DNA from 3 places in the Arenibacter lacus genome. Region 2 is predicted to be linked to each of the others. Evidence: riboswitches for the same ligand, from Rfam matches in the RefSeq annotation. Region 2 holds a riboswitch; each other region holds the start of a gene.
What was found. A riboswitch is a leader RNA that binds a small molecule or an ion and turns the genes downstream of it on or off. The one in region 2 is predicted to bind S-adenosylmethionine.

Region 1 (6,607 bases), on a different contig from region 2:
TTCAATAAACTCTTCCTCGCCTTCTTTAAGACTGATGGAGTTCACCACACATTTCCCTTGTACCACTTGGAGTCCAGCTTCTATAATCTCCCATTTAGAACTATCAATCATAATAGGGACCCTAGCAATATCAGGTTCGGAAACAATCAAGTTTAAAAACTGCACCATGGCCTTTACTCCATCCAAGAGACCATCGTCCATATTTACGTCCAAGATCTGCGCTCCTGCCTCTACCTGTTCTCGGGCAATATCCAAGGCCTCCTCAAATTTCTCTTCCTTAATTAACCTGAGAAATCTTTTGGAACCAGCCACATTGGTACGTTCGCCTACGTTCACAAAATTACTTTCTGGAGTAACCACCAACGGCTCCAATCCAGAGAGCTTTAAATACCTATCCCCATTTTTCTGCTCAGTATAGCCCATGTATATTTTTATAATGATTTTTATAGATCGTTTTTACCGATCTTAAAATGATATATTTGATAAATCCACATTTCCCCCAGAGAGGATAATGCCAATTCGTTTATTTTTAAACTCTTCCTTTTCCCGCAGCAATGCGGCAAAGGGAACAGCACTGGAAGGTTCTATGACAATTTTCATCCGTTCCCAGATTAATTTCATCGCCTGTTTTATCTCTTGCTCCTCCACCCGTATAATCTCTGAAACCAAGGCTTTAATAATGGGAAAGTTAATATCTCCCAAATGCGTTTTTAATCCGTCTGCAATGGTATTGGTGGTGGTATTCACCTCTATCTTCCCGCTTTTTAGGGAGCGATAGGCATCATCTACCGCAAAGGGCTCCCCGCCAATTACCCTACACTCCTTACCAAAATAATGGGCAACAAGCGCAGTCCCAGCAATGAGTCCGCCACCCCCTACTGGGGTTATTATATACTCTAGATCTGGATAATCTTCCAATAATTCCATGGCTGCGGTACCCTGTCCTACTAACACATTCAAGTTGTTAGAAGGGTGTATAAATACCGCTTTTTTTTCAGCTACTATTTTCTGAGCCTCCCGTTCCCTGGCTGCCAAGGTGGGTTCGGAAATTACCACCTTCCCCCCATAGGATTTTACGGCCTCAATTTTTACTGCCGGGGTACTACTTGGCATTACTATATAGGCAGTTACCCCTAAGTTCTTGGCTGCCAAGGCCAGTGCCTGACCGAAATTCCCGGAAGAATGGGTCACTACCCCTGCTTTCCTCTCCTGCTCCGTTAATTGCTGAATGGCATTAATGGCACCCCTCATTTTAAAGGCTCCCATTTTCTGCAGGTTCTCGCATTTAAAAAACAGCTGCGCCCCGGAAATATCATTTAACAATCGGGAGGTGAACACCGGTGTTCTATGGACAAAAGGGGCGATGCGCCGCCCAGCCTCAAGAAGAGTCTTTTTGGTGGGTATCATTAACTTATTGGTATCAACGTTTGTATTTGCCTAGGACTGTAATCCTTTACTATGTCTACCATGGCCTTAATATGCTCTGGGGTAGTTCCACAACATCCACCAACAATATTCACTAATTTCTTCTCGGCGTATTCTTTTATCTGGGAAGCCATCTGTTCTGGGGTTTCATCGTATTCTCCAAATGCATTAGGCAATCCTGCGTTGGGGTGGGCAGATACGGCATGCTCGGATTTGGCGCATAGCACTTCCAAGTGTGGCACCAACTGACTGGCTCCCAAGGCACAATTGAGTCCCACCGATAACATGGGAATATGACTTATAGAAATTAAAAACGCTTCTGCCGTTTGTCCGGAGAGCGTGCGTCCAGAAGCATCGGTAATGGTACCGCTGACCATAATGGGGACGTCCAAATTCCGTTCTTCCTTAACTTCTTCTATGGCAAACAAGGCTGCTTTGGCATTTAAGGTATCAAAAACAGTTTCCACCAATAAAATATCGCAGCCACCGTCTAACAAGGCTTCCACCTGTTGTTTATAGGCCGCTCGCAACTGATCGAAGGAAATTGCCCTAAAGCCAGGGTCATTTACATCTGGAGACATACTTGCGGTTTTGGTAGTAGGTCCAATACTCCCTGCCACAAATCTTGGCTTATGCGGTTCTTTCGCATTAAACTCGGCAGCTACCTCCTTTGCCAGTTTGGCCGATTCATAATTAAGGTCGTACACCAACTCTTGCATCCCATAATCTGCCATTCCGATAGTGGTACTAGAAAAGGTATTGGTTTCCACAATATCGGCCCCGGCCGCAAAATACTGGCGGTGAATATCCGCTATGGTATCGGGCTGGGTAAGAGATAAAAGGTCATTGTTCCCCTGCAATGGGCTGGGCCAATCCTTAAAACGCTCTCCTCTAAAATCCTCCTCCGTAAACTTATGGCGCTGTATCATGGTACCCATAGCACCATCCAACACCATAATCCGTTCTTTTAATATCTCCTGAATATTCTTCATCTCCTTTATAAATAAAATCAGCCCAAATGGCTTTCACCTTTAAATAAATACTAGTTCTGGTTGTACCAGAAATAATCAATTCTACTTCAACGGTCTACACACCCGGATTATACCGTGTTTAACCATTGCATTTAAGTATTTCGTAATCAAGTGAGGGAGCTATTGGGGCTAGGGCCTTTCTTTCTGTTATCTATTCCGAATTTTAAAACAATACTGCTGTTTTACGTACGGATTAGAACGTAGCACCTTCTTTATACTTCCTATAAGATTGGGAAAGAGACAAAGGGTTGCTAAGGCTTCATTGGGTCTAGTCCCTCCGCCTTTCTTGATAACGTATTCAAATTGATAATGAACAAAGTGCAAAGTAACGCAACACTAACTGCAAAAGCAAGGAATGCCCTGATTTTTTTGACCTGAGGGGCGTTCTCCAAAAGCACAAATACCTGTTGGATTTTTTTACTCCAACAGGTATTTTTCAGCCAATTCAAATTCATAATTATAATAGCAGCCATCCATAAACATTCCTTCAGAATAGGGAACATTTTAAGGCCTGACTGCGCTTTGGGCGATCTACCCCTAGGCCATGATACTCTGCACCACTTCTTTTTTGGCTTCCTTCTTACTTCCGTCAAAGCCTGTTACTCCCCCTACGGTAGTATATTTCATCACATAACGCTTTCCAGGGTTAATTAGTTGATAGGCACTTTGGCACATTACGGCCGCTTCGTGAAATCCAGATAGAATCAACTTAAGTTTACCAGGGTAGGTATTTACATCCCCAATGGCATATACCCCTGGAATATTGGTCTGATAGTCATAGGCATTATTCACCTTAATGGCATTCTTTTCTATCTCTAATCCCCAATTGCCAATTGGTCCTAGTTTAGGGGATAATCCGAACAAGGGAATAAAGTAATCGGTCTCCACATAGGTTTCACCTTTCCCCTCCTTGTTGTGTTTTATCACTACTGCCTCTAAATGCTCGTCCCCGTATAGGCGGGCCACCTCAGCTTCCGTAAACAATTTTATTTTGCCTGCTGCGGCCAACTCGGAGGCTTTTTGTACCGAATCCAATGCCCCCCTAAATTCGTTTCGCCTATGCACCAAGGAAACTTCCGAAGCAACATCCGCTAAGAAAATAGCCCAATCCAAGGCAGAATCCCCCCCTCCGGAAATCACTACTTTCTTATCCCGATATACTTCTGGGTCCTTAATCATATATGCTACCCCTTTATCTTCAAAGTCCACCAAATTGGGAATCAAGGGCTTTCTAGGCTCAAAGGATCCCAATCCTCCGGCAATAACCACTACCGGTGCATGGTGCTTGGTCCCTTTATTGGTGGTAACAATAAAGCTACCATCTTCTAATTTCTCCAAGGTCTCTGCCCGTTCTGCAAGGGTAAACCCTGGCTCAAAAGGCTCAATTTGCTGCATTAGATTTTTAACCAGATCACCTGCCAAGATTTCGGGAAATGCAGGGATATCATAAATTGGTTTCTTCGGGTATATTTCTGAACACTGTCCTCCTGGTTGGGGCAATGCGTCTATAAGATGCGTTTTTAGTTTTAACAATCCCGCTTCAAAAACGGTGAATAGTCCTGTTGGTCCGGCTCCTATTATTAGAATATCTGTTTTAATCATGCTCCTTCTTTTATATCTGGTTATATAATCACCTCTTCTTGCGAAAAGGCCTGTTGATGTTGGGAATTGCTTATAATATTTTGGATATGCTCCTTCACCTGAGAACGATGGTTTACCACCTCGCCTATAAGAATGATCGCGGGATTGCTCAATTCCTTTTCTGCCACTACCTCTTGGATAGTGCCTATAGTTCCAATCCCTATCTTTTCATTTTTACAGGTTCCATTTTGGATGATGGCGATGGGGAGCTCTCCTTTACCTTCTTTGGAAAACAATTCCACTATTTCCGAAAGTTTGCTCATCCCCATTAGAATTACCACGGTGGCGCTCGACTTAGCAGCCAGGGCTACATCGGAAGATAGTTTATGATCCTTAGTGGTTCCGGTGATAACCCAGAAACTTTCCGAGACCCCTCTCTTGGTCACTGGAATGTGTTGGGAAGCCGGTACGGCCAAGGAGGAAGAGATTCCTGGAACCATAGCAACCTTTAAACCTTTACTTGCCGCGTATTCCATTTCTTCGGCACCTCTTCCAAAAACAAAGGGATCTCCCCCTTTTAGTCGCACTACATGGCCGTGTGTTAAGCCCCTACTTACAATAAGGTCGTTAATTTGATCTTGTTGGTAGGCATAGCATCCCTTTCTCTTACCCACAAAAATATGTTCGGCATGAGGGGCGTATTCCAATAAGGAAGTATCCACTAGGGCGTCATAGAGCACCACATTGGCGGTCTTAAGCACATTGACGGCCTTAAGCGTAATGAGCTCTACATCTCCAGGACCTGCCCCAATTACCGTTAGCTTTCCAACCACCTTGGTTTTGGGGTGGAATGGGGCGTTTACCGCTTCCAATTTTTTATTGTTACTTCTCATGCTCTTAGGTTGTTGCCAGTTCCAATTGTCTATACGTTTCTACTGCGCTCAGAAAATCTTCAGCTTTTTTCAAATACGATTTAGCAAAAGCCTCTGTGGGCGCATTTTCTTTCAATTGAAGAACAGATTTCTCAAATCCTTCTTCCAGTTTAAACTTCCCTGTCTCCACAAAAAGCTTGTCAAAATCCCTGATAATACCGATATGGGTATTTACTTTGGTTTTTTCAGCGGTTAAAAGCGCTTTTGCGGTATTTACCATGGACGAATAGGAATGATAGATACTAGCTGCCCACTTTCCTTCTTCCAGGGTTAGTTTAGAGGTTTCCAATTTCTCCTCACTGTCAAATAAAAGGGTCGCCACCAAATCGATAACCACTCCTGCACATTCCCCCACTCCAATGGCCTTCTCATATTTTTCGGAATTCCCCCAATCAATAAAATCTGAAGGAACCAAGTTTGTCACATCGGATAAGGGCTTTAAGTAGTCATAAAAATACATTTGACCCTTCTCTTCATAGTAATCTACAAACGGCTTTCCATTCCCGTTTTTATCGTAATCGTCCAAAATGGATCGCAGGGCCTCGGGTCCGCGTTTACTTGGAATCTTTATCACTTTATCTGCATAACGCCCATTTCCATTGCCTAAGTTTCCTCCACCTAACAACACCTGTAGGGCTGGGGCCACTAATTTATCCTTGGTTCTAACGGACATCCCTTGGAAACCGATATTGGCCATATTGTGCTGTCCACAAGCGTTCATACATCCACTTATTTTTATAACCACATCTGGGTTATTGACGTAATGCGGGTATTCTGCCTTTATTACCTCTTCCAATTTATCGGCTATTCCCGTACTACTTGCAATTCCAAGGTTACAGGTATCTGTTCCTGGACAAGCTGTGATATCTACTGCCGTATTGTATCCAATCTCTGCAAAACCAAGTTTTTTCAATTCTTGATAGAAAAAGGGAACTAGGGATTCTCGCACATAGGGAATCAGGATGTTTTGGCGCAGGGTTAATCTAATTTCCCCTGCCGCGTACTTCTCTACCAAATCTGCCAACTGCCTTGCCTTATCAATATAAAAGTCGCCCAACAATACCTTTACCCCGATTGCCACGTAGCCCTCTTGCTTTTGAGGCACCAAATTGGTGGACTTCCAAAGTTCAAAATTGCGCTGGTCTTCAAGAACTACCGTAGGAGGTTCCAATTGGGAAACAGTAACTTCAGGATAGGAATCGGCATCAATTTCATAGGTCTGAAAAGGAATTGCCAATTGCTCTTCCTCCAATAATTCCCTAAACCCATCCAAACCAAGATCCTTTATAAGGAATTTCATTCTGGCCTTGGCCCTACTCTTTCGTTCTCCATAGCGATCAAAAACCCGCACCACTCCTTCCATTAGAGGAACAATCTGGTTAGCTGGCAAAAAGGAATACATTTCATCGGCAAGTCTAGGCTGGGAGCCCAATCCTCCCCCCAACATCACTTTAAATCCTTTTACCCCATCCTTCACTTTGGCAATGAAGCCAAGATCGTGCATATAGGAGAGCCCGGTGTCTGTATCCGAAGCTGAAAAAGAAACCTTAAACTTCCTCCCCATTTCCTGACTAATAGGGTTCCTTAAAAAATATTGGAATAAAGCATGGGCATAAGGAGAAACATCAAAAGGTTCGT
Region 2 (6,607 bases):
TTAACCGGACTTCCGGACTCCTTTAATTGGATAATGCGATCATTCTCCATTACCATCCAAATATCACCGTCCATATATTTAGATTCATAGGAGGGATCAGTTAATAAATTTTTCATCAATCTAGTTATGAACCAATGTGTTTGAGATATCACAGCAGCAGTAGTGGGTCTACCTTTACTATCTAATTTTCTACTCTTAACCGTGTCCAAGCTCTCGGCTATCCATACTACGTGGATGTCCTTCTTATCATACCCATATCCCTTTATTGCATGTGCGAGGTTAAAGAAGTCTATACTTTCATCGACTGCATCTAAATAAATTAGATTCGGCTTTATTTCAGGCTTATTTCGATTTAGCCATGAGCTTAACTCTTTTGGAGTCCATGCCGATGGATGTGCCACCCGATCGATTTTATAATACATATCATCCACTTCCTCGGGATTGGACATATCTACTTTATTGATTTCCAGACCCCATCGGTCCATCAATTCGGCTCTTGCTTTGTTTGATTGCATAGCTAAAGCATACGCCTTATCTGAACTGATAGTTATCCCATTTAAGTCCAATGAGTCACCTAGAATACTTGGTTTATCCGCAGCCACACCACCCACTACAATCACTACTGTATTGTTCAAAGGGTTGGGGACACCACCTAAAGTGATAGTTTTGTTGTTGTTTTCCACATATTACATTTTTATTAGTTTAAGTTATGTTGTTGTTAATCTTCTTCTTCCCCTTCATTTAAAAAATCTTCAATAGAAGTCCTAATCTTATCTTGTTCTTCCTCTGTCATAGGCTTTCGGTCTTCTCTATTTTTTTTGGGCCTGTTAAGTGCTTTTTGAATGTCCTCTTCGGAAAAGCCTACATAGGTCATTTCATACAAACAATGGACAATTATTTCCTGGGTCGAATAAGCTGCTAAACCTTCTTTACTGATTTCCATTCCCAACCATTCAGCCCAAGGGGTGAATTCTATTCCCTGTGCGTATTTTTCTTCTTCTGTTTTAGGATACTTACATAGTCCAGCAACATCAACATAGTTGTTATAACCATGGGTTACCGATTCTATAACTAACCACGTATCCGTCTTTACTGGCTCCAATGTTTTTAATTTTTCAAATACTAGTTCATAGCCCTTCATATTTTTCTTTCCCTCTGGATAGATTTCTGAAAATTTGGATGAAATACTTGGCCAGGCAGTGTTTAGTATAAGTGCTTTAAAAGTCATAATACCTTGGGTTTATGGTTGCGTTTTGGTCGTGATATTGAATCGCCATTTTATATTAGGTTTGTTTGTTGAACAATAATTTAGTCGATAAATTTTAAAAACTCTTCTGGCTGCTGCAAATAATAGACCAATGGCATTAAGGTTTTTGTTTTACTCTTCAACCGAACCAGTTCCGACAAGAATTCATTCTCCTTACCTAATGCAGTACAGACCATATAGAGTACCGCATTCATGCCTTTTCCTTTATAACGTGCTCTGATCGAATTGTTTTCATTGATTTTATGGATAAATAAATCTATGGGTACGTTGTTAAATAGCTCTCTTATAACTTCAAAATCTTCCGTTAAGGTTTCCAACCGCTGCGTATTTGAAGCTACTGCCTGTTTAAAATACCAAGACTGACTAGGAGCGTTCTCCAATTGTTGTTTTAAGGTGGCATATTCCACCATTATTTTAACTAGGGTAGAATTGCTTTTCTTTTTTACCAATAGATTTTCAATCCTATGGAGTTTTAAGGCCACATCAGTTCGGTTTAGAGTAAAACATTTTTTTAGTTCGATTTTAATTTCTCCTATAATTTTAAGCCAAATTCTTCATGTAAGCGATTACCGCTTTCCAATCCTCAAACCCTTTCCCTTCTGCCCCAAAGTGAATATGCTTGCCAGCAAACTTTCCGGCGCCGTTTGCCGTACGGTCATCAATAAGGAAATCGCCTTTTGCTAAATGTTTGTTGTGCGATAGGATTAATCTTTTGTAGGCAGCTTTAGACAAATGTTGTTTCACCCAGAGCAATTTGTCCGTCCAGGCAGAAGGGTTGTCCCAAGGAGCGGTGGATAGAATATAGGTGTCAAAATTCTTGCTTAGCCACTTAAAACCTTCAATGGCACCTTCATAGGGATCCATTAAAGCGAAAATACCAGGTACATCGTCCAAATTTCCTTCATATGTTGCTTTGTCTTCCTCTGAAATACGATCGATTCCGGACTGAAAATTCACCAAAACATTATCCATATCTACAAACACAATCTGTTTGGCGTTTCTTCTCTTAAGCTCTAAAAGCTCCTTGTAGTTTTTGGTGTGCCGTACCACCTCTTCACAAAACAGAAGGGAAGAGTTGTCCTGTGCATATCCGGCCTCTCCTAGCGGACTCACCCCAAAAGTTTCCCTTTTTTTATTAACGCGGTCTGTGTATTCCTGGGACATGGGGCTTATTCCTTTTGACCTGTCTTTAGAATCTGCCCCGGAATCTCCCATAAAATCATATTCTTCCCCAAATAGGGCCAACCGTAAATTTTTGACCTGGGTAGCAAAGGGGGTTGGTTTTCTTTGTATTTCCCTTACTTTTTCAATTTCATAGTCTGTTAAGTGTTCTTGGTAGTGGTGTAAGATTTTTCCAATGGTAAGTGTTGTCATAGTTTGTTTTAGTTTAAATAATAGGTTCTTAGATACCAAATCCACCGGTATTGGCTTAGCTACTCTAACAGTGCTGCTCACCCTTTAATGCGCTGTTCCTTTATACAATCATTTTAATTTTGAACACCAGTTTCCTTGTCCTTTTGTGTTATCAAAAGCACGCAACGCTAGTTTCTGTTAAAAAAATGGGTTATAAACATATTTTTCCTTTTGGTTAGGCTCATTGTTTTAACACCTTCGCCTGTTTGGGCAGGTTGCTATCACTTAGCGTGATTCGTAATAATATTTCAAATATAAAGAAAAAATATGGAATATTCTTTTAAGTTTGTAAGGTAATGTTTACTGAATTAGGTGTAAAGAACATCCTCTAAGATTTTAAAATTAGTGTTCATAGAAATTATAGAATAGGAAGGTATTGCTATTAAGCGAGATTGGTGTTCAATTTTTCAACAGCCTTATTTTTATAGAGATTTAGAGGACTTAACTAACATTAGGGGATAATATTATAATAACAACCTGTAGAATTTTTATAAATAAAATAAACAATTAATGATAGATTTAATTGGCGATATACACGGATACGCCGACGAACTTGAAGAGTTGCTCGAAAAGCTAGGTTATGCTAAAAAAGACAACCATTATGCCCACCCTAACAGGAAAGTTTTATTTGTTGGGGACTATATTGATAGAGGGCCAAAAATCAGGGGAACCTTAGAAATTGTAAAGCAAATGGTAGACCATGGGAGCGCCATTGCGTTAATAGGGAACCACGAATACAATGCGCTGTGTTTTTATGCGCAAGATTCTGATGGTAAATATTTAAGGGAACATTCGGAAAAAAATAAAGGTCAGCTCCAAGCAACAATAGACCAGTTTAAAAATAGGGAGGAAGAATTTAAAATGTACTTGGAGTGGTTTAAAACGCTACCGCTATTCTACGAAACCGATACCTTTAGAGCAGTACACGCCTGTTGGGATTATAAAAGCATAGCCTACCTAAAGCAACATTTAAATAACAATAAACTAAACGATGATTTACTCCGTGAATCTGTAAAGAAAGGCACAGAATTATACAATGCTATTGAAAACACCTTAAAAGGAAAGGAAATTCCATTACCCGGAAAACTTTTCTTTAAAGATAAGGATGGTAACGAGCGAAGGGAGACGAGGATTAGGTGGTGGGAAGATCCATCGCAAATGACTTATGAGGAAATTAGCGTCCATGCTTATGAAGGGCTACCAAATATACCGATTGATGTAAACGATTTAAAGGATACAGATTATTATGAAAAAGGGGACAAACCTGTTTTCTTTGGGCACTATTGGTTAACAGAAGGTCAGCCGTCACTCTTTAAAGATAATATTTGCTGTCTAGATTATAGTGTAGCAAAGGATGGATATCTTGTGGCATATAGCTTTGACGGAGAAAGTGCGCTAGATGGGCAGAAATTCACTTATGAATAATAGAATAAACCATCTAGCTAGTTGTGGAGTAAACTCCATTCCTAAATAACAGTACTTTTAAAGGCTATAAGTAGTTCATGGGAAAACCTTAGAGTCTTTGAAATACTTTGATGAAATATTTAACAAATGTTTCATCAAAGTATAGTTTCCTTTTAAAATAAGAAAAAGAAAAATAAATTTAATGATTTAAATAATGAGCATTAGGGCAATCAGGCCAAAATAACCAATGACCAATGTTTAGTTTAAGAGCATTATATTACACCGAAGAAGTTAATCAGTTTATTACAGGGCTTGTAGAGCCAAAAGTTCTAAAGGAGTTATCCCGTAAACTAAGTGGTTTTACAGTTCATAACGGTCCAAATTATATAGATAGGGACAGCGTACCGCCGTTGTACAAGGTGGCATGGAATTTACTTAATAGAGGAGATCATACTAGAGCATCTTTACGCGTAAGCTCTTATTTATTGGCGCGCTATTTTGGAGAGGAGTTTTCTAAATTTAATATGGCTAATCCTCTGGTTAGTGCAGGCCCAATCACCATTGAAGATTTAGATCCAATAACACTCAATCAATTCTTAGAGACCTTATCGGTTTTATCTGAAGAAGATACGGTTAGATTTGGCAGTTTTTATACCAATTTATATCAATATTACAAAAAGAGTGCGCTATTTGCTCAGCTACAAAAAACCATGCTATTTTGTCTTTTGGCAAACCCAAAGCCTACCCAATTCCTAATTAAAGGAATATCCAAAGAAGAAACAGACCTTCTACATGAAGATTTAAATCAACTTTTTTTTGCGCTTAACAGTTTAATTAATGATAAAGAAACTCCTATTACACTTATTGGAGAAAATTCTTTGAATAATGTAGTTACCATTAACTGTATAAATGAGGACGGGGATAATATCTTTATAAGTAATCATTATGAAGAAAATAATCAATTGCCTTTTACTTTTTTATTTGATAGACGTATAAAATATACCTCTTTAGGCACCTTAGTTGAAGAAGAAATTGAAGGTGCCAAAGGAATGGTGCAAACCCAAAGGTTTGATTATCATTCCCCAATGCAAAAAGAAGCATTACTCTTTATATTACAAAACATATTTAGAATATCTGCATTTAGGCCCGGGCAAGAAGCCATTATCAATAGGGCATTACCGGGTAAAGACGTTATAGGGCTTTTGCCTACGGGAGGTGGTAAATCGTTGACATTTCAAATTTGTGCGCTTCTTCATCCTGGAGTTACAGTTGTAGTGGATCCCATTAATTCACTAATGAAAGACCAGTATGATAAGCTAATGGCAAACGGAATTACCAATGTTAACTTTATTAACTCTTTTGACGATAAAAATTCTAGGGAAAATAAATTGCGCAATCTGCAAAAAGGCAAAATGTTAGTGGTGTTTGTTTCCCCAGAACGTTTTCAGATGCAGAATTTTAGAACTACCCTTGCTGCCAGCAAAAATACTGGGGTATACTTTAGCTATGCGGTTATAGATGAGGCGCACTGCGTATCTGAATGGGGGCACGACTTTAGACATGTTTATCTAAATTTAGCAGAAAACTTAAAAAGACATTGCCCAACCAAAAATCAAGATCTTTCCTTTTTTGGATTAACTGCAACCGCTTCCTTTGATGTGTTGGCAGATGTGCAAAGGGAATTAAGACTTAATGATGATGCCATTGTAACGCTACCTGCAGAAGCTATAGATCGTAAAGAGTTGACTTTTAAAATTTTACCTATAGATTTAAAAGTGGAGAGGAACTTAATATTTCATGAGAGAGAAAGGCAACTAGCTCATGTGAAATACCCTGTTTTACATCAATTTTTAGAAGACATGCCCAATGCTATAAGCCAATTGGAAGCTCAATATGGCTTAATAGGTACAAATGGTGATTTTTATGGAGATGTAAATGGGAGGTATAAAAATGCAGGAGTGATATTTTGTCCTTCTAAATCCGACAAATTAGCAAGCGGCGTGCTTCATCTTAAAAATGGAAATAGAAACGAATTTAAAGGTTTGGACAGTTTACCATTTTTAAATATTTCTACTTTTTTTGGAAGTGGTAATGATGAAAGTATCAGCAATAAAAAAGTGGAAAAGGCAGCCGATGAATCTTTAGAAAATCAGAATGACTTCTTAAGAAATAAGTCTAACCTCATGTTGGCTACAAAGGCTTTTGGAATGGGTATAGATAAACCAAATATTAGATTTACTGTACACTATAGCTTTCCAAATTCGGTAGAAAGTTTTTATCAAGAAGCCGGGAGAGCAGGCCGAGATAGGCAGCCCTCTTTATGCACCATTCTTTACCATCCAACAGATGCTGAAATGAACATAGAATTCTTCAGGAATGGTTTTAGGGGAGAGAAACGGGAAAAAGAAATAATTGATGAACTACTTGAAGAAGTTCAATATGAAGACGAATTTTTTGTAAAATTCCTTGGATCAAAAATCAAAGACAAATATGATGAAGTAAGGTCGGTTGCTTTATACAACG
Region 3 (6,607 bases), on a different contig from region 2:
ATTTTATTAACTTTATTGGATGGGTTGGTTGAGATCAAAAGATCCCTTACAGGTAATTACATTTCAGACCTATGGTACTGAAAAATCCTTGTACATAAAGGGACGGGCGCTGGAGGATGAGAACATAGATCTCTCCAAAAAGAATGTCTTTCAACTCCTGATTAATTCTTGGAAGCGGTTTGAAACCGATGAGATTCGGAATGCTAAGCTCGTGCTAAGACTTCCCAATGGGTGGGAACACCAGTTTATGGCAGATGATGAGGGGTATTTCTTGGTGAAGCTGCCTTTGGAAGGTAGGCGGTTAAAGGCTAATGAAGAGGGGTGGGTGACCTACGAAATATCTTTTGTGGACCCTGATCCAAAACGAAGGTTTAATTTGGGGAATAGGTTCCCTGGAGAGATGATGCTGCCACCTAAAACCTGTGATTTTGGGGTGGTAAGTGATATAGATGATACTATTCTGCATACGGGTTTAATATCCCCTTTAAAGTGGCGGGTAATATATAACACCTTATTTACAACACCGGGGAAACGGCTGCCCCTTACTGGGGCCGCTGATTTTTACCACCGTTTGCACAGGGGGCCCAGTGGAGATGCCTCCAACCCCATTTTTTATGTGAGTAACAGCCCGTGGAATCTTTATCGGTACCTGGAATTCTTCTTGAGGGAAAATAACTTCCCCAAAGGCCCTATTCTCTTGCGGAGTCTAAGTTCATTTTTTAAAAGGCATCGGAAGGCAAGCGAGGAAAATAAGCCTCACAAACCCACGGAAATTTTAAATATTCTAGAGACCTATCCGGATATGCCCTTGATCCTTATTGGCGACAGCGGGGAAAAGGATGCCGATATTTACATGGAAATTGCCCAGCGCTTCCCAGATAGGATCAAGGCCATATATTTGCGGACAGTGGCCCATAACAAGAAGATGTTACGGGTTAAAGGTCTGTTTGCAGGCTATAAGACTACGCCTGTGCTGTTCGTGGAAAATTCCAAGCAAGCCATACAACACGCTCAGGAAAATGGATTTATCAAGTAGCCTTGTTGCTGGTATTTGATGCTGAATACAATTAGCTTAAAGGTGTTGTTTCCCGACTCAAAGACTTAGAATAAGCCGTGAATCTCTGCGTCTATTTTGTTGATAACCAGTCCTAAATCCTCCGGATTGGCCACGAAATCTAGTTTGTCCACATCGATCACCAAAAGTTTCCCTTTTTCATAGCTCTGTGCCCAAGCCTCATAGCGCTCATTTAATCGGCTTAGGTAGTCTATGGAGATGGTGTTTTCGTACTCCCTGCCCCGCTTGTGTATTTGGTTTACCAAATTAGGAATGGAACTACGCAGGTAGATCAATAAATCTGGGGGTTGTACCAAGGTTTCCATCAACTCAAAAAGACTGGTGTAGTTGTTAAAATCCCTATTGGTCATTAAGCCCATGGCATGTAGGTTGGGGGCAAAGATATGAGCATCCTCATAAATGGTTCTATCTTGAATGGTTTCCTTTCCGCTTTTTCGGATGTCCAAAATTTGGCGGTATCTATTGTTAAGGAAATATATCTGGAGGTTAAAGCTCCAGCGTTCCATCTGATTGTAAAAATCGTCCAAATAGGGGTTGTCTACAACATCTTCAAATTGGGCTTCCCACTTATAGTGTTTGGATAGCAGCCTAGTTAAGGTCGTTTTTCCAGCTCCAATATTTCCGGCAACAGCAATATGCATAGGTAGTTTTTATATTAAGATTAGTGTTTTTCTGGGGTATATGCAAATAAACGGCACAATATACAAGATATACCGTGGATGCTAAAATCTTTGGATTATTATCCGGTTAATAGCGCTGCTAAAATCCTAGGTCGCTATTTCCATGATTTTAATTCGGACCAAAGACCTCAGTGCTATTCTTAACTTAAAATATCGATTTATAGTATGGGAGTAGGCTTTCTTTTTTTTAAAGGCCTATAAATTTAAAAAAGGAATGTAAAGGGTGGTCCTTCACTGTCTAAGGTCTTGGGTGCTTTTGCGCTCCCTTTTAAAAATTGTTGTTAAACCTATTTTGATTCGTCAGTATTTCTTGTACTTTTGTGCCTGTAAAATTTAGGAGGAAGGATTTGACTGATTGCAACCTCTAAAGACCAAGCTTATTTTTTGGTCTAATAAAATGCTAAAGCAGGCTATGTTGTTCGTGGTATTTATAACACTTACAGTTACTCTTCTCTAGACTTCAACAAATCCTTGCCCTTATTTAGTTATAAAAAACGAAAATGGCATATTTATTTACTTCAGAATCCGTTAGTGAGGGGCATCCCGATAAAATTGCAGACCAGATTAGTGATGCGCTTTTAGATAACTTTTTAGCCTTCGATCCTGAAAGCAAGGTGGCTTGTGAGACCTTAGTAACAACTGGTCAGGTAGTATTGGCCGGGGAAGTTAAGAGTCGCACCTATTTGGATGTTCAGCAAATTGCTAGGGATGTAATCAATAAAATTGGGTACACCAATGGCGAATACAAGTTTAGCGGTGATTCTTGTGGAGTAATTTCCTTGATTCATGAGCAGTCTAAAGATATCAATCAGGGAGTAGACAGGGGCACCAAAGAAGAGCAGGGGGCGGGTGACCAAGGGATGATGTTTGGATATGCCACTAAAGAAACCGAAAACTATATGCCTTTGGCCTTGGATATCTCTCATAAGATTTTACAGGTATTGGCAGAGATAAGAAGAGAGGGTTCCCAGATAGATTATTTGCGTCCCGATGCTAAGGCGCAGGTAACCATTGAATATTCGGATGACAATCTTCCTCAACGAATAGATACAATAGTGGTTTCTACCCAGCACGATGAGTTTGATGAGGATGATGCCGTAGTATTGGCTAAAATTAAAGAGGATATTATTTCTATCTTAATTCCTAAGGTTAAGGAACAGCTTCCCGAAACCATAAGAAGCCTTTTTGATGAACATATTAAATACCACATAAATCCTACAGGGAAATTTGTTATTGGGGGACCCCATGGGGATACCGGACTTACGGGACGAAAGATTATTGTGGATACCTACGGGGGCAAAGGAGCCCATGGTGGGGGTGCGTTTAGCGGAAAGGATCCTAGTAAGGTAGACCGTAGTGCAGCGTATGCAGCTAGGCATGCGGCCAAGAATTTGGTAGCTGCCGGGGTGGCCGATGAGCTATTGTTGCAGGTGAGTTATGCCATTGGGGTAGTAGAGCCTACTTCCATATTGGTGGATACGTATGGTACCGCAAATGTAGATTTAACCGATGGACAGATTGCTGAAAAAGTAGCGCAGCTGTTTGATATGCGTCCCTTTGCCATAGAAGAGCGACTAAAGTTGAGAAACCCGATATATTTGGAAACCGCAGCCTATGGCCATATGGGAAAAGAACCCCAAATAGTGACCAAAGTCTATGAATCACCCTATAATGGAAGGATTGAAAAGGAAGTGGAATTGTTTACGTGGGAAAAATTGGACGCTGTAGACGAAGTTAAGGAAGCGTTTAATTTATAATTTTTTGAAATTAGTGGGGAAATGAGTTTTTCCTTGCCTATATTTGCATTTCTAAAGTTCAAACACTTATTGAATTGTTATCAAGAAAGGTGGAGGGAATAGACCCTTTGAAACCTTAGCAACCCTTTGATTCCTGTATCAATGAAGGTGCTACATTCTACCGATGTAAAACATGAGCCTTAGTGGCTGTTATGTATGCAAGGCAGATAACACAAACGGTTACTCCGGTAATTGACTTTCTTTTTAACTTTTTGATTTTCAGATAGGGCGCTGTCCGCCTTATTAGCTTTGGATTTTTATTTGATAGTTTAATAATTTAATAAAAAACAAAAAAAATCATGAGTACTCAAAAATTTGCAACTAATGCGTTACACGCTGGTCACGATACAAAGTTAACCGAAGGAACCAGAGCGGTACCAATATACCAGAATACGGCCTATGTGTTTGATGATACCGACCATGCCGCTAGTAGATTTAATCTTTCCGAACCAGGGTATATATATACTAGATTAAACAATCCTACCAACGATATTTTGGAAAAGCGTTTAGCTGCTTTGGAGGGGGGTATCGCCAGTGTGGTGACCGCTTCTGGAACCGCTGCCGTTTCTACTGCCCTTTTGGTGCTATTGAAAACTGGCGATCATATAGTGGCTTCTAGTAGTCTATACGGTGGTACCTACAACCTTTTGGCGGTAACCTTACCGAGATTTGGTATTACTACCACCTTTGTAGATCCGGGAGATCAAGAGAACTTTACCAAAGCTATCCAAGAGAATACCAAAGCCATATTTGTGGAGTCTTTGGGGAATCCTAAATTGGATGTGTTGGATTTGCAAGCGATATCCGGCGTAGCTAAAAACGCAAAAATTCCTTTTATAGTGGATAATACAGTAGCTACCAGTGCTTTGATAAAACCTATAGAGCACGGTGCCGATATAGTAATCCACTCCCTTACCAAATACATTAACGGAAATGGTACCTCTATGGGAGGAGTCATTATAGATGCAGGTAAATTTGATTGGAGTAGTGGAAAATTCCCAGAATTTACAGAACCTTCTCCTGGATATCACGGATTGGTATACCACGAGGCATTGGGGAACGCTGCATTTATTGCTAAGGTAAGAATTGAGGGGCTAAGGGATCTTGGGGCATCTTTAAGTCCGTTTAATGCCTTTCAGATTATACAAGGTTTAGAAACCTTGGAAATCAGGATGAAGAAGCATAGTGAAAATGCCCTAGAAGTGGCAAAATGGCTTCAGGATAGGGAAGAAGTTGCATGGGTTAATTATCCTGGCTTAGCTAGTAGTCCTTATCATAAGTTGGCCCAAAAATACCTGCCTAAAGGGCAAAGTGGTATTGTAACCTTTGGGGTAAAAGGAGGCTATGAGGCGGCTAAGAACGTAGTGGACGCAACAAAACTATTTTCTCTCTTGGCCAATATTGGAGATACCAAATCCCTAATAATCCACCCGGCCAGTACTACTCACCAACAATTGGATGACGAAGCGCAACAGACCACTGGGGTAACCAAGGATTTGGTGCGTATATGTGTAGGTTTGGAAGATATTGAAGATATTAAAGCAGATTTGGAGCAAGCATTTTCTGCCATCCAGTAATCACTTTAGGTGCAATATCAAATAACCTTTCGCAATAATTAATATAGAAAAGGGAACTTGGGGAACGCAATAAAACACCCTTAGTGGGCAAAGCGTTCCCCTAATTATCAAAATCCCATTCTTGCTTTATTCAAAGAATTTTTTCAAGCTTTATTTATGCTACATCAACTTTCAATCCAAGATTATGTCACCGATAGCGGCTATAAATTGGATATTAATTTGTCTTATGAAATTTTTGGGCTCCCGTTGCATACGGCCCCTATTATATTGGTGAACCATGCCTTAACCGGTAATTCCAATGTGGCTGGGGAACAGGGGTGGTGGAATACCCTTATTGGGGACGATAAGTGTATCAATACTAAAAAATACACCATCCTCTGCTTTAATATTCCTGGGAATGGGTACGACGGATTTGTTATAGATAACTATAAGGCTTTTGTAGCTCGGGATATAGCTAGAATATTTCTTCAGGGCTTGGAAATCCTAAAAATCAATAAACTTTACGCTCTGATTGGCGGATCGTTGGGAGGGGGAATCGCTTGGGAAATGGCAGCCCTAAATCCAAATCTAACAGAACACCTAATCCCGGTTGCCTCCGATTGGAAATCTACGGATTGGCTGATTGCCAATTGTCAGATTCAGGAGCAGTTCTTGGTGAATTCCAAGCAGCCGGTACATGATGCCCGTATGCACGCCATGCTGTGTTACAGGACTCCTGAATCCTTTAAGGAGCGATTTAAAAGGAGTACCAATGAGGAGCTAAAGGTTTTTAATGTAGAGAGTTGGTTAACCCATCATGGAAATAAGCTTCAGGAGCGATTTCAGCTATCGGCCTATAAATTGATGAACCAGCTGCTAAAGACCATTGATATTACCAGGGATGGAGAGGAAGCGTTTATAGCACTACAAAATAGTGACACCAATATTCATATTATAGGGGTAGATTCTGACCTGTTTTTTACCGCTAAAGAGAACAAGGACACTTTTAAGAAATTGGCGCAGGCCAATAGCAATGTTACCTATGGGGAAATCCAATCCCTGCATGGCCACGATGCCTTTTTGATCGAATTTGATCAAATGGAAGGTCTGTTAAAGGGGATTTTTGATAAAAACGGAGGATCTAAGAAAATTAAAGTCCTAAAGTTTGGGGGTAAGTCCCTGGCTAATGGCGAGGGAATAGATTCCGTGGTGCGGATTATTGCTGGTAAAGTGGCCGCAGAAGAGCGCATTGCAGTGGTAGTCTCGGCTAGGAATAAGGCTACCGATGAGTTGGAAGCTATCTTGGATAAGGCATCCAGGGGAATAGACTACAGCAAGGATTTTAAAGAGTTTGAAAAATATCAAAAGCATCAGTTTAAAAACATAGATACTTCCGAGGAGCTAAAGGGCTTGGTAAAGTTGTTTGAAGGAGTAGCCCTCTTAGGGGATTATAGCCTTAAAATAAAGGATCAGGTTTTGGCCTATGGGGAGGTCTTATCG

Region 1: it holds a riboswitch for S-adenosylmethionine, as region 2 does, so the genes downstream of both, F1E73_RS12015 (homocysteine S-methyltransferase family protein) here and F1E73_RS17905 (5' nucleotidase, NT5C type) in region 2, are expected to answer to the same signal.
Region 3: it holds a riboswitch for S-adenosylmethionine, as region 2 does, so the genes downstream of both, F1E73_RS12075 (O-acetylhomoserine aminocarboxypropyltransferase/cysteine synthase family protein) here and F1E73_RS17905 (5' nucleotidase, NT5C type) in region 2, are expected to answer to the same signal.

What each region holds. Positions count from the first base shown of each region.
Region 1 covers NZ_VVIN01000041.1:18-6,624, forward strand. Annotated here, with positions in the region: partial or broken gene F1E73_RS12005 (dihydropteroate synthase) at 1-423, opposite strand, end outside; gene F1E73_RS12010 (threonine ammonia-lyase) at 466-1,407, opposite strand; gene F1E73_RS12015 (homocysteine S-methyltransferase family protein) at 1,407-2,417, opposite strand; SAM riboswitch class I at 2,601-2,752, opposite strand; gene F1E73_RS12020 (NAD(P)/FAD-dependent oxidoreductase) at 2,994-4,058, opposite strand; gene cobA (uroporphyrinogen-III C-methyltransferase) at 4,079-4,930, opposite strand; gene F1E73_RS12030 (HEPN domain-containing protein) at 4,935-6,607, opposite strand, start outside.
Region 2 covers NZ_VVIN01000047.1:371-6,977, forward strand. Annotated here, with positions in the region: gene F1E73_RS12765 (hypothetical protein) at 1-683, opposite strand, end outside; gene F1E73_RS12770 (DUF6557 family protein) at 719-1,228, opposite strand; gene F1E73_RS12775 (hypothetical protein) at 1,309-1,749, opposite strand; gene F1E73_RS17905 (5' nucleotidase, NT5C type) at 1,808-2,641, opposite strand; SAM-I-IV-variant riboswitch at 2,832-2,929, opposite strand; gene F1E73_RS12785 (metallophosphoesterase) at 3,191-4,105, shown strand; gene F1E73_RS12790 (DEAD/DEAH box helicase) at 4,339-6,607, shown strand, end outside.
Region 3 covers NZ_VVIN01000041.1:15,480-22,086, reverse strand. Annotated here, with positions in the region: gene F1E73_RS12090 (App1 family protein) at 20-1,036, shown strand; gene F1E73_RS12085 (deoxynucleoside kinase) at 1,102-1,716, opposite strand; gene metK (methionine adenosyltransferase) at 2,256-3,512, shown strand; SAM riboswitch class I at 3,587-3,682, shown strand; gene F1E73_RS12075 (O-acetylhomoserine aminocarboxypropyltransferase/cysteine synthase family protein) at 3,851-5,128, shown strand; gene thrA (bifunctional aspartate kinase/homoserine dehydrogenase I) at 5,285-6,607, shown strand, end outside.